4 regions of the Cytobacillus sp. ABV4_503 genome follow, and region 4 is predicted to be linked to each of the others. Evidence: a T-box and tRNA genes for the amino acid it is inferred to sense, from the RefSeq annotation. Region 4 holds a T-box; the other regions hold tRNA genes.

Region 1 (2,167 bases), 3.0 Mb from region 4:
AGATTTCCCATAGCGTCAAGCTAGTAAGATCCCTGAAAGATGATCAGGTTGATAGGTCAGAGGTGGAAGCGTGGCGACATGTGGAGCTGACTGATACTAATCGATCGAGGACTTAACCAAGTCATTGGTGAATACTCGGCAATACTTCTTCATGCATTATCTAGTTTTGAGGGAACGAAAAAAAGTAAATTTCCTCTTGAAAAATGATAGAAAGACGGTATAATAATACTTGTCTTTGAAAAATAGTCTGGTGGCGATGGCGAGAAGGTCACACCCGTTCCCATACCGAACACGGAAGTTAAGCTTCTCAGCGCCGATGGTAGTTAGGGGCTGTCCCCTTGTGAGAGTAGGACGCTGCCGGGCTGTTTTACAAATATCATTATTCCGCAGTAGCTCAGTGGTAGAGCATTCGGCTGTTAACCGAACGGTCGTAGGTTCGAATCCTACCTGCGGAGCCAAATGGAGAGCTGTCCGAGTGGCCGAAGGAGCACGATTGGAAATCGTGTATACGCTAACCGCGTATCAAGGGTTCAAATCCCTTGCTCTCCGCCATTATAATTTCATATTGGCCCCTTGGTCAAGCGGTTAAGACACCGCCCTTTCACGGCGGTAACACGGGTTCGAATCCCGTAGGGGTCACCATTTTGGAGGATTAGCTCAGCTGGGAGAGCATCTGCCTTACAAGCAGAGGGTCGGCGGTTCGATCCCGTCATCCTCCACCATATTATTGTCGCGGGGTGGAGCAGTCCGGTAGCTCGTCGGGCTCATAACCCGAAGGTCGCAGGTTCAAATCCTGCCCCCGCAATCTGGTCCGGTAGTTCAGTTGGTTAGAATGCCTGCCTGTCACGCAGGAGGTCGCGGGTTCGAGTCCCGTCCGGACCGCCATTTTTACAATATTAATAATATGTGGCTCAGTAGCTCAGTCGGTAGAGCAAAGGACTGAAAATCCTTGTGTCGGCGGTTCGATTCCGTCCTGAGCCACCTTTACTGAATTGATTAGCCGGTGTAGCTCAATTGGTAGAGCAACTGACTTGTAATCAGTAGGTTGGGGGTTCAAGTCCTCTCGCCGGCACCATTTTTTATGTTAATATGGAGGGGTAGCGAAGTGGCTAAACGCGGCGGACTGTAAATCCGCTCCTTCGGGTTCGGCAGTTCGAATCTGCCCCCCTCCACCATTTAAATAGGGGTATAGTTTAATGGTAAAACGAAGGTCTCCAAAACCTTTGATGTGGGTTCGATTCCTACTACCCCTGCCAATATTATTATGGCGGCTGTGGCGAAGTGGTTAACGCATCGGATTGTGGCTCCGACACTCGTGGGTTCGATTCCCATCAGTCGCCCCATAATTTTAAAGTAACAGTACGAGTATAACTCACATATAAATGTAATACGAATGATCAATGGGCTATAGCCAAGCGGTAAGGCACCGGACTTTGACTCCGTCACTCGCAGGTTCGAATCCTGCTAGCCCAGCCATTTTGCGGAAGTAGTTCAGTGGTAGAACATCACCTTGCCAAGGTGGGGGTCGCGGGTTCGAATCCCGTCTTCCGCTCCAGAATAATATTTAATTTATGGCGGCATAGCCAAGTGGTAAGGCAGAGGTCTGCAAAACCTTTACCACCGGTTCGAATCCGGTTGCCGCCTCCATAATCTAAATCTTGACTCGCTGATATACGCCGGGGTGGCGGAACTGGCAGACGCACAGGACTTAAAATCCTGCGGTAGGTGACTACCGTACCGGTTCGATTCCGGTCCTCGGCACCACAAGATTTACTACATTTTAATATGCCGGTGTGGCGGAATTGGCAGACGCGCACGACTCAAAATCGTGTTCCTTCTGGAGTGTCGGTTCGACCCCGACCACCGGTATCTGAAAAGAGGCTTCCTTTATTGGGAAACCTTTTTTTGTTGTTGACTAATATATTTACGTGGAAATTTTAATGCGGATAGCAATTATGAGTGCAACGATTCGGCTGATTAAAATGAAAGTTGTATCAATACAGGGTCCGAACGATTCAGAAGGTAGTTTCGAAAAAGGGTTCTGAACTGTTCGGAAGTAATTCAAAAGGGCATTATTCTTGTCTTGGCAGGAGGAATAAATGACGTTGTGTCTTAATAATGAAAATTGACTAGACTAATAGCTAAAGCGGCAGAATAGTGCCATTCA
Region 2 (2,167 bases), 190 kb from region 4:
CTTTAGCGAGCCATTAGCTCAGTCGGTAGAGCAGATTGCAGCACCAGTGAATTACTTCACCCGAATAGCAATCTGTGACAAAGCGTTTAGCTTTGGAACATCTGACTGCACATTTCAGGCTTTAGGAAGTCTCATAAAATATGAGCCATTAGCTCAGTCGGTAGAGCATCTGACTTTTAATCAGAGGGTCGAAGGTTCGAGTCCTTCATGGCTCACCATTTTAATTTAATATTGCGGGTGTGGCGGAATTGGCAGACGCACCAGACTTAGGATCTGGCGCCGCAAGGCGTGGGGGTTCGACTCCCTTCACCCGCACCATTCTTTAAGCGGAAGTAGTTCAGTGGTAGAACATCACCTTGCCAAGGTGGGGGTCGCGGGTTCGAATCCCGTCTTCCGCTCCATTTTTTGCCGGGGTGGCGGAACTGGCAGACGCACAGGACTTAAAATCCTGCGGTAGGTGACTACCGTACCGGTTCGATTCCGGTCCTCGGCACCAGAAGAATTTAATAATGCGCCCGTAGCTCAATTGGATAGAGCGTTTGACTACGGATCAAAAGGTTAGGGGTTCGACTCCTCTCGGGCGCGCCATTATTAACGGGGAGTAGCTCAGCTTGGTAGAGCACTTGGTTTGGGACCAAGGGGTCGCAGGTTCGAATCCTGTCTTCCCGACCATTTATTATTGGGGCCTTAGCTCAGCTGGGAGAGCGCCTGCTTTGCACGCAGGAGGTCAGCGGTTCGATCCCGCTAGGCTCCACCATTATTATTTTAACATTTCGGCGGTGTAGCTCAGCTGGCTAGAGCGTACGGTTCATACCCGTGAGGTCGGGGGTTCGATCCCCTCCGCCGCTACCATTTAATTAAACAATGCTGGACCTTTAGCTCAGCTGGTTAGAGCAGACGGCTCATAACCGTCCGGTCGTAGGTTCGAGTCCTACAAGGTCCACCACTTTCATTTATACGGAGGAATACCCAAGTCCGGCTGAAGGGATCGGTCTTGAAAACCGACAGGCGGGTCAAACCGCGCAGGGGTTCGAATCCCCTTTCCTCCTCCATATTTTTAATAATACTATCGCGGGGTGGAGCAGTCCGGTAGCTCGTCGGGCTCATAACCCGAAGGTCGCAGGTTCAAATCCTGCCCCCGCAATCTGGTCCGGTAGTTCAGTTGGTTAGAATGCCTGCCTGTCACGCAGGAGGTCGCGGGTTCGAGTCCCGTCCGGACCGCCATTTTTATAAAATAAACAATATACGGCTCAGTAGCTCAGTCGGTAGAGCAAAGGACTGAAAATCCTTGTGTCGGCGGTTCGATTCCGTCCTGAGCCACCATCTTTAATCTTAACGCGGGTGTAGTTTAGTGGTAAAACCTCAGCCTTCCAAGCTGATGATGAGGGTTCGATTCCCTTCACCCGCTCCAAAATGGGCCTATAGCTCAGCTGGTTAGAGCGCACGCCTGATAAGCGTGAGGTCGATGGTTCGAGTCCATTTAGGCCCACCATTTTATATTATTGTTCCGCAGTAGCTCAGTGGTAGAGCATTCGGCTGTTAACCGAACGGTCGTAGGTTCGAATCCTACCTGCGGAGCCATATATGGGGAAGTACTCAAGTGGCTGAAGAGGCGCCCCTGCTAAGGGTGTAGGTCGGGTAACCGGCGCGAGGGTTCAAATCCCTCCTTCTCCGCCATATTGGCCCCTTGGTCAAGCGGTTAAGACACCGCCCTTTCACGGCGGTAACACGGGTTCGAATCCCGTAGGGGTCATACAAAAAAGCTGTCAACAATTTGTTGGCAGCTTTTTTTCTGTCTTTTCTGTTCTGTTCCAGCATACCTTCAGTTAGTTACATCTCTGTTTTTTAATCAAACTTCTCTTCTTCCTTGCTTAATTTATTGCCTGGATTATTCAAATCGATCTCGGAAGATATCCCCGTATAGGGGCCTCTAAACATATCACCAGTGGCCATAATCTTTCCATCCGGTGCTTCAAATAACGGAACTCTTACTTCATTTTTTGATGCCTCATTCAATAATAATTCCTCTTCTTTATTACTCAAAATATTATTCTCCTTTCATTTTTTGCTTGCATACTTTGTCTTATTTTGTCTGAGTTTACCGGAGATTATGTCGAAGTCTGTTAAATTGGGCAGAATGTTATCGGATTATAGCGGGTTTTAGACA
Region 3 (2,167 bases), 3.6 Mb from region 4:
AATCATTCCAAAGCTTAATATCAGCCATATCTTCTCCGACCGATGCATCATTTTTTATCCCCCCTATAATCTGGCCATGTAAAGACCATACACAATTAAATAAGTAACAAAGATCCCAAGTCCCACAACTGTAACTGAAAAGAACGTACCCCTTAGAGAGTTATGTTCCTTTAAACTGCTTTGGCCCACTTTTCGCGTTTCCACCTTCCATCAGCTCCTTAGCTTTGTTACCTACATCATAGTTGAGAAGGGTTTTCATAAAAGTGAAATGAATCACACTTTTTTTAAATATCTCGCAGGCAAAATGCTGAAATACTAGCAAAAACATAGTAATATCAAGGCTTTCTTCCATTGAATTCTGTACTGGCAAGCATAACGATTCACAAATAGTTCACATAAACTCACCTGATTTAGAAAATCACGCAATCCTCTTAAATCTGGCTTTAAAGATATAAAGGTAATATATATAAATTGATCCAATAACGGTTCTATAAAGGGGTTATCAAACACAAAAAAAACTAATTCCTATTGGAATTAGTTTGAAAATGGTATGTATAATGGTGGGCCTAAATGGACTCGAACCATCGACCTCACGCTTATCAGGCGTGCGCTCTAACCAGCTGAGCTATAGGCCCATATGTTGGAGCGGGTGAAGGGAATCGAACCCTCATCATCAGCTTGGAAGGCTGAGGTTTTACCACTAAACTACACCCGCATATGAATATGGTTTGGAGGCAACACCCGGATTTGAACCGGGGATGGAGGTTTTGCAGACCTCTGCCTTACCACTTGGCTATGCTGCCTTAAAAATGGCTGGGCTAGCAGGATTCGAACCTGCGAGTGACGGAGTCAAAGTCCGGTGCCTTACCGCTTGGCTATAGCCCAATAATAAATAATGCTGTCAAAAGAATAATGGGGCGATTGATGGGAATCGAACCCACGAGTGTCGGAGCCACAATCCGATGCGTTAACCACTTCGCCACAACCGCCACTATCCTACTGGCAGGGGTAGTAGGAATCGAACCCACATCAAAGGTTTTGGAGACCTTCGTTTTACCATTAAACTATACCCCTATATAAATGGTGGAGGGGGGCAGATTCGAACTGCCGAACCCGAAGGAGCGGATTTACAGTCCGCCGCGTTTAGCCACTTCGCTACCCCTCCAAGTCTGAAAAGACTTAGGAAATGGTGGCTCAGGACGGAATCGAACCGCCGACACAAGGATTTTCAGTCCTTTGCTCTACCGACTGAGCTACTGAGCCATATAATATTTTTTCCCCTAAAGCTAAATACATGTGCTTCAAAGCCCTGCGTTCTTTGTTGCAGATTTTAAAAGCATGCTATTCGATGATGTTGAAGCTTCGCAGCTTCATTCTTTTAAAATCCTCTACCGACTGAGCTACTGAGCAATATATTATTAATTTTTTAAAAATGGCGGTCCGGACGGGACTCGAACCCGCGACCTCCTGCGTGACAGGCAGGCATTCTAACCAACTGAACTACCGGACCAGATTGCGGGGGCAGGATTTGAACCTGCGACCTTCGGGTTATGAGCCCGACGAGCTACCGGACTGCTCCACCCCGCGATAGTATTATTAATGTGATTTTCCCATGCTCACATCTAGCATTTTATCTCGCAGCTTATTCAATGAAGTACCGCCCCGATTTCAGAAAGATTATTCAAGCAGCAGCTCAATCGGTGCGCTGAAGTAATTCCTTCGAAGTTTATTCGGGCGTGCTCCACCCCGCGATAGTATTATTAAATGAAATATGGAGGAGGAAAGGGGATTCGAACCCCTGCGCGGTTTGACCCGCCTGTCGGTTTTCAAGACCGATCCCTTCAGCCGGACTTGGGTATTCCTCCGATGTAATAAAAAATAATCATATTGGTAGCGGCGGAGGGGATCGAACCCCCGACCTCACGGGTATGAACCGTACGCTCTAGCCAGCTGAGCTACACCGCCGAAATGATTATATATTTATGGTGGAGCCTAGCGGGATCGAACCGCTGACCTCCTGCGTGCAAAGCAGGCGCTCTCCCAGCTGAGCTAAGGCCCCATGTAATAATAGAAGTGTCTCTGGTCGGGAAGACAGGATTCGAACCTGCGACCCCTTGGTCCCAAACCAAGTGCTCTACCAAGCTGAGCTACTCCCCGTAATATGGCG
Region 4 (2,167 bases):
TCAATCCAGCCAGTGCCTTTACATACGCTGCATCCTTTTCCGCCGCAGATTTTACAGGAAATATCCATTTCCACAGATGGCTCTGTAAATGGGAAGAAACTTGGGCGAAGACGGATTTCCCTGTCATCTCCGAACATTTTCTTCGCAAACACTTCCAGTGTTCCTTTCAAATCGGTCATTCGGATGTTTTCATCCACAACAAGTCCTTCAATTTGCATGAACTGGTGAGAGTGTGTTGCGTCATCATTATCACGGCGATACACTTTACCCGGGCAGATGATTTTAACCGGCCCTTTGCCTTCATGCTTCTCCATTGTTCTAGCCTGTACCGGTGAAGTATGGGTGCGCAGAAGAATCTCTTCTGTAATATAGAAGGAATCCTGCATATCGCGGGCAGGGTGGCCTTTAGGAAGATTCAAGGCTTCAAAATTATAGTAGTCCTTTTCAACTTCAGGACCCTCAGCCACTGTATAGCCCATTCCAATGAACAAATCTTCAATTTCTTCGATAATGCGTGTCAGCGGATGATGGTTTCCTGATTTGACAGGACGTCCAGGAAGAGTAACATCTATCTTTTCAGCAGACAGCTTTTCCAGTACTGCCGCTTCCTCAAGATGCTTCTGCTTTTCTTCAATTCCCGCAGAAATGCTGTCTCTCACTTCATTTGCCAGTGCTCCCATTTTAGGGCGCTCTTCCGCAGACAGTTTCCCCATTCCTTTAAGAACTTCTGTTATTGGGCCCTTTTTGCCCAGGTAAGATACACGGATGTCATTTAATTCTTTTAAATCAGCAGCAGTGCTGATTTTTTCCAACGCTTCAGTTTGCAGTTCCTTTAAACGCTCTTGCATCTAAAAATCCTCCTTGAAATTAATTCTTTTACTTTTTTGGCCAAAATAAAAAACCTCTATCCCCATAAAGGGACGAGGTTTCGCGGTACCACCCTTTTTAACACATATATGTACTTCATGCACGTGTTCACTTCATTGGGATAACGGCTTATGCCGGTACATCTTTACACGGAAAAGCGGAAGAGGCTCGTTCAGCCGCTTCAGCTGGACAACTCAGCAGAGCGCCAACAATACTTTTCAATGGTCCCGATGCCAACTCAGGAGGTGAATGTTCCCTTGCATTTCCTGTAAAAATGCTTTCAGTCTTAGGCATTTTCTCCCTGAAAAGGCTGACTGCAAGGTACTGGTCTCCGTCATCGTTTTGTTATTATAATTTTGCTGTTAATTATATTACATTCTTGAGGCTGTTTCAAACGGTTTTCAAAAAATTGCCGCCCTTTTTCTATTTTCTTAAATGATAAAGAAGAATTCCGGCAGCCACCGCCACATTAAGTGATTCGCTTTTCCCGAATATCGGTATATAAAGGTTTGCTGCTGTATTAGCCAGCAGCTCTTTATTAACACCATTTCCTTCATTTCCAACAAGCAGTGCAAAGGAATCAGAGGACTCATACTTCGTGTATTCCTGGGCATTTTCCAGAGCGGTTCCATAGACAGGGACTTTCCTTTCTGTCAGTCTCCCGATCCAGTCAGACAAATTCCCTCTTAACACCGGCAAATGGAAGTGACTGCCCTGTGCAGAGCGAAGCACCTTTGGGTTATATGCGTCAACGCTGCCTTCACCCACAATAATGGCATCGATACCAGCAGCATCAGCCGTCCTTATCAACGTACCCAGATTTCCGGGATCCTGGACGGCATCTATTAATAAAAACCGTTTTCCCTTTACTTCCTCAGTGGAGGGTTCCTGACTGCAGACAGCAAAGATTCCCTGCGGCGTTTCCGTATCCGCCAGCTGCCCGATGATTTCATCTGTAACCATTGTTACAGGGATGTCCCCATAATCCCATCCGGGAGGCATGTCTTTATTTTCACTAATGATTATTTCAGCTATTTGATTGGCTTTGAGTGCTTCTTCCACTAAATGAAAGCCTTCAACCAAAAAGGTTTCTGTTTTGTCCCGCTCTTTTTTAGTCAAAAGTTTCTTCCATTCTTTAATTTTTGGATTTTTTGCAGATTGTATATGCTTCAACACGGTCTCTCCTTTTATAGAAAATCCCGCACAACCGGAATTTCTTTATACAGTTTTTTCATTATAGCCTATTTGAAATACATAATAAAAGCGAAATTAGAGAAGATAATAACGAATTAAATCTGGA

Evidence for each region. A T-box is a leader RNA that pairs with one kind of tRNA and senses whether it is charged. The one in region 4 lies ahead of pheS (phenylalanine--tRNA ligase subunit alpha), so its partner is inferred to be a tRNA-Phe.
Region 1: it has a tRNA-Phe gene. The T-box ahead of pheS (phenylalanine--tRNA ligase subunit alpha) is inferred to sense a tRNA for this amino acid. The anticodon was not compared.
Region 2: it has a tRNA-Phe gene. The T-box ahead of pheS (phenylalanine--tRNA ligase subunit alpha) is inferred to sense a tRNA for this amino acid. The anticodon was not compared.
Region 3: it has a tRNA-Phe gene. The T-box ahead of pheS (phenylalanine--tRNA ligase subunit alpha) is inferred to sense a tRNA for this amino acid. The anticodon was not compared.

The regions. Positions count from the first base shown of each region.
Region 1 is NZ_JBSWTH010000001.1:869,778-871,944, forward strand. Features, by position in the region: rRNA gene ACXAD1_RS04415 (23S ribosomal RNA) at 1-120, shown strand, start outside; rRNA gene rrf (5S ribosomal RNA) at 247-363, shown strand; tRNA gene ACXAD1_RS04425 (tRNA-Asn) at 384-458, shown strand; tRNA gene ACXAD1_RS04430 (tRNA-Ser) at 462-552, shown strand; tRNA gene ACXAD1_RS04435 (tRNA-Glu) at 568-642, shown strand; tRNA gene ACXAD1_RS04440 (tRNA-Val) at 647-722, shown strand; tRNA gene ACXAD1_RS04445 (tRNA-Met) at 732-805, shown strand; tRNA gene ACXAD1_RS04450 (tRNA-Asp) at 809-885, shown strand; tRNA gene ACXAD1_RS04455 (tRNA-Phe) at 909-981, shown strand; tRNA gene ACXAD1_RS04460 (tRNA-Thr) at 1,000-1,075, shown strand; tRNA gene ACXAD1_RS04465 (tRNA-Tyr) at 1,092-1,175, shown strand; tRNA gene ACXAD1_RS04470 (tRNA-Trp) at 1,183-1,256, shown strand; tRNA gene ACXAD1_RS04475 (tRNA-His) at 1,268-1,343, shown strand; tRNA gene ACXAD1_RS04480 (tRNA-Gln) at 1,402-1,476, shown strand; tRNA gene ACXAD1_RS04485 (tRNA-Gly) at 1,481-1,555, shown strand; tRNA gene ACXAD1_RS04490 (tRNA-Cys) at 1,574-1,647, shown strand; tRNA gene ACXAD1_RS04495 (tRNA-Leu) at 1,676-1,764, shown strand; tRNA gene ACXAD1_RS04500 (tRNA-Leu) at 1,788-1,869, shown strand.
Region 2 is NZ_JBSWTH010000001.1:4,033,626-4,035,792, reverse strand. Features, by position in the region: tRNA gene ACXAD1_RS20310 (tRNA-Lys) at 143-218, shown strand; tRNA gene ACXAD1_RS20305 (tRNA-Leu) at 234-318, shown strand; tRNA gene ACXAD1_RS20300 (tRNA-Gly) at 327-401, shown strand; tRNA gene ACXAD1_RS20295 (tRNA-Leu) at 408-496, shown strand; tRNA gene ACXAD1_RS20290 (tRNA-Arg) at 512-588, shown strand; tRNA gene ACXAD1_RS20285 (tRNA-Pro) at 596-672, shown strand; tRNA gene ACXAD1_RS20280 (tRNA-Ala) at 682-757, shown strand; tRNA gene ACXAD1_RS20275 (tRNA-Met) at 776-852, shown strand; tRNA gene ACXAD1_RS20270 (tRNA-Ile) at 870-946, shown strand; tRNA gene ACXAD1_RS20265 (tRNA-Ser) at 960-1,052, shown strand; tRNA gene ACXAD1_RS20260 (tRNA-Met) at 1,071-1,144, shown strand; tRNA gene ACXAD1_RS20255 (tRNA-Asp) at 1,148-1,224, shown strand; tRNA gene ACXAD1_RS20250 (tRNA-Phe) at 1,248-1,323, shown strand; tRNA gene ACXAD1_RS20245 (tRNA-Gly) at 1,338-1,411, shown strand; tRNA gene ACXAD1_RS20240 (tRNA-Ile) at 1,416-1,492, shown strand; tRNA gene ACXAD1_RS20235 (tRNA-Asn) at 1,507-1,581, shown strand; tRNA gene ACXAD1_RS20230 (tRNA-Ser) at 1,587-1,677, shown strand; tRNA gene ACXAD1_RS20225 (tRNA-Glu) at 1,682-1,753, shown strand; gene ACXAD1_RS20220 (hypothetical protein) at 1,846-2,043, opposite strand.
Region 3 is NZ_JBSWTH010000001.1:201,973-204,139, reverse strand. Features, by position in the region: gene ACXAD1_RS01035 (cytochrome c oxidase subunit II) at 1-51, opposite strand, end outside; gene ACXAD1_RS01030 (cytochrome c oxidase subunit 2A) at 64-204, opposite strand; tRNA gene ACXAD1_RS01025 (tRNA-Ile) at 559-635, opposite strand; tRNA gene ACXAD1_RS01020 (tRNA-Gly) at 642-715, opposite strand; tRNA gene ACXAD1_RS01015 (tRNA-Cys) at 730-803, opposite strand; tRNA gene ACXAD1_RS01010 (tRNA-Gln) at 811-885, opposite strand; tRNA gene ACXAD1_RS01005 (tRNA-His) at 914-989, opposite strand; tRNA gene ACXAD1_RS01000 (tRNA-Trp) at 1,001-1,074, opposite strand; tRNA gene ACXAD1_RS00995 (tRNA-Tyr) at 1,082-1,165, opposite strand; tRNA gene ACXAD1_RS00990 (tRNA-Phe) at 1,188-1,263, opposite strand; tRNA gene ACXAD1_RS00985 (tRNA-Asp) at 1,434-1,510, opposite strand; tRNA gene ACXAD1_RS00980 (tRNA-Met) at 1,514-1,587, opposite strand; tRNA gene ACXAD1_RS00975 (tRNA-Ser) at 1,773-1,865, opposite strand; tRNA gene ACXAD1_RS00970 (tRNA-Met) at 1,889-1,965, opposite strand; tRNA gene ACXAD1_RS00965 (tRNA-Ala) at 1,984-2,059, opposite strand; tRNA gene ACXAD1_RS00960 (tRNA-Pro) at 2,081-2,157, opposite strand; tRNA gene ACXAD1_RS00955 (tRNA-Arg) at 2,163-2,167, opposite strand, start outside.
Region 4 is NZ_JBSWTH010000001.1:3,840,680-3,842,846, forward strand. Features, by position in the region: gene pheS (phenylalanine--tRNA ligase subunit alpha) at 1-848, opposite strand, end outside; T-box leader at 914-1,214, opposite strand; gene ACXAD1_RS19330 (TrmH family RNA methyltransferase) at 1,291-2,040, opposite strand.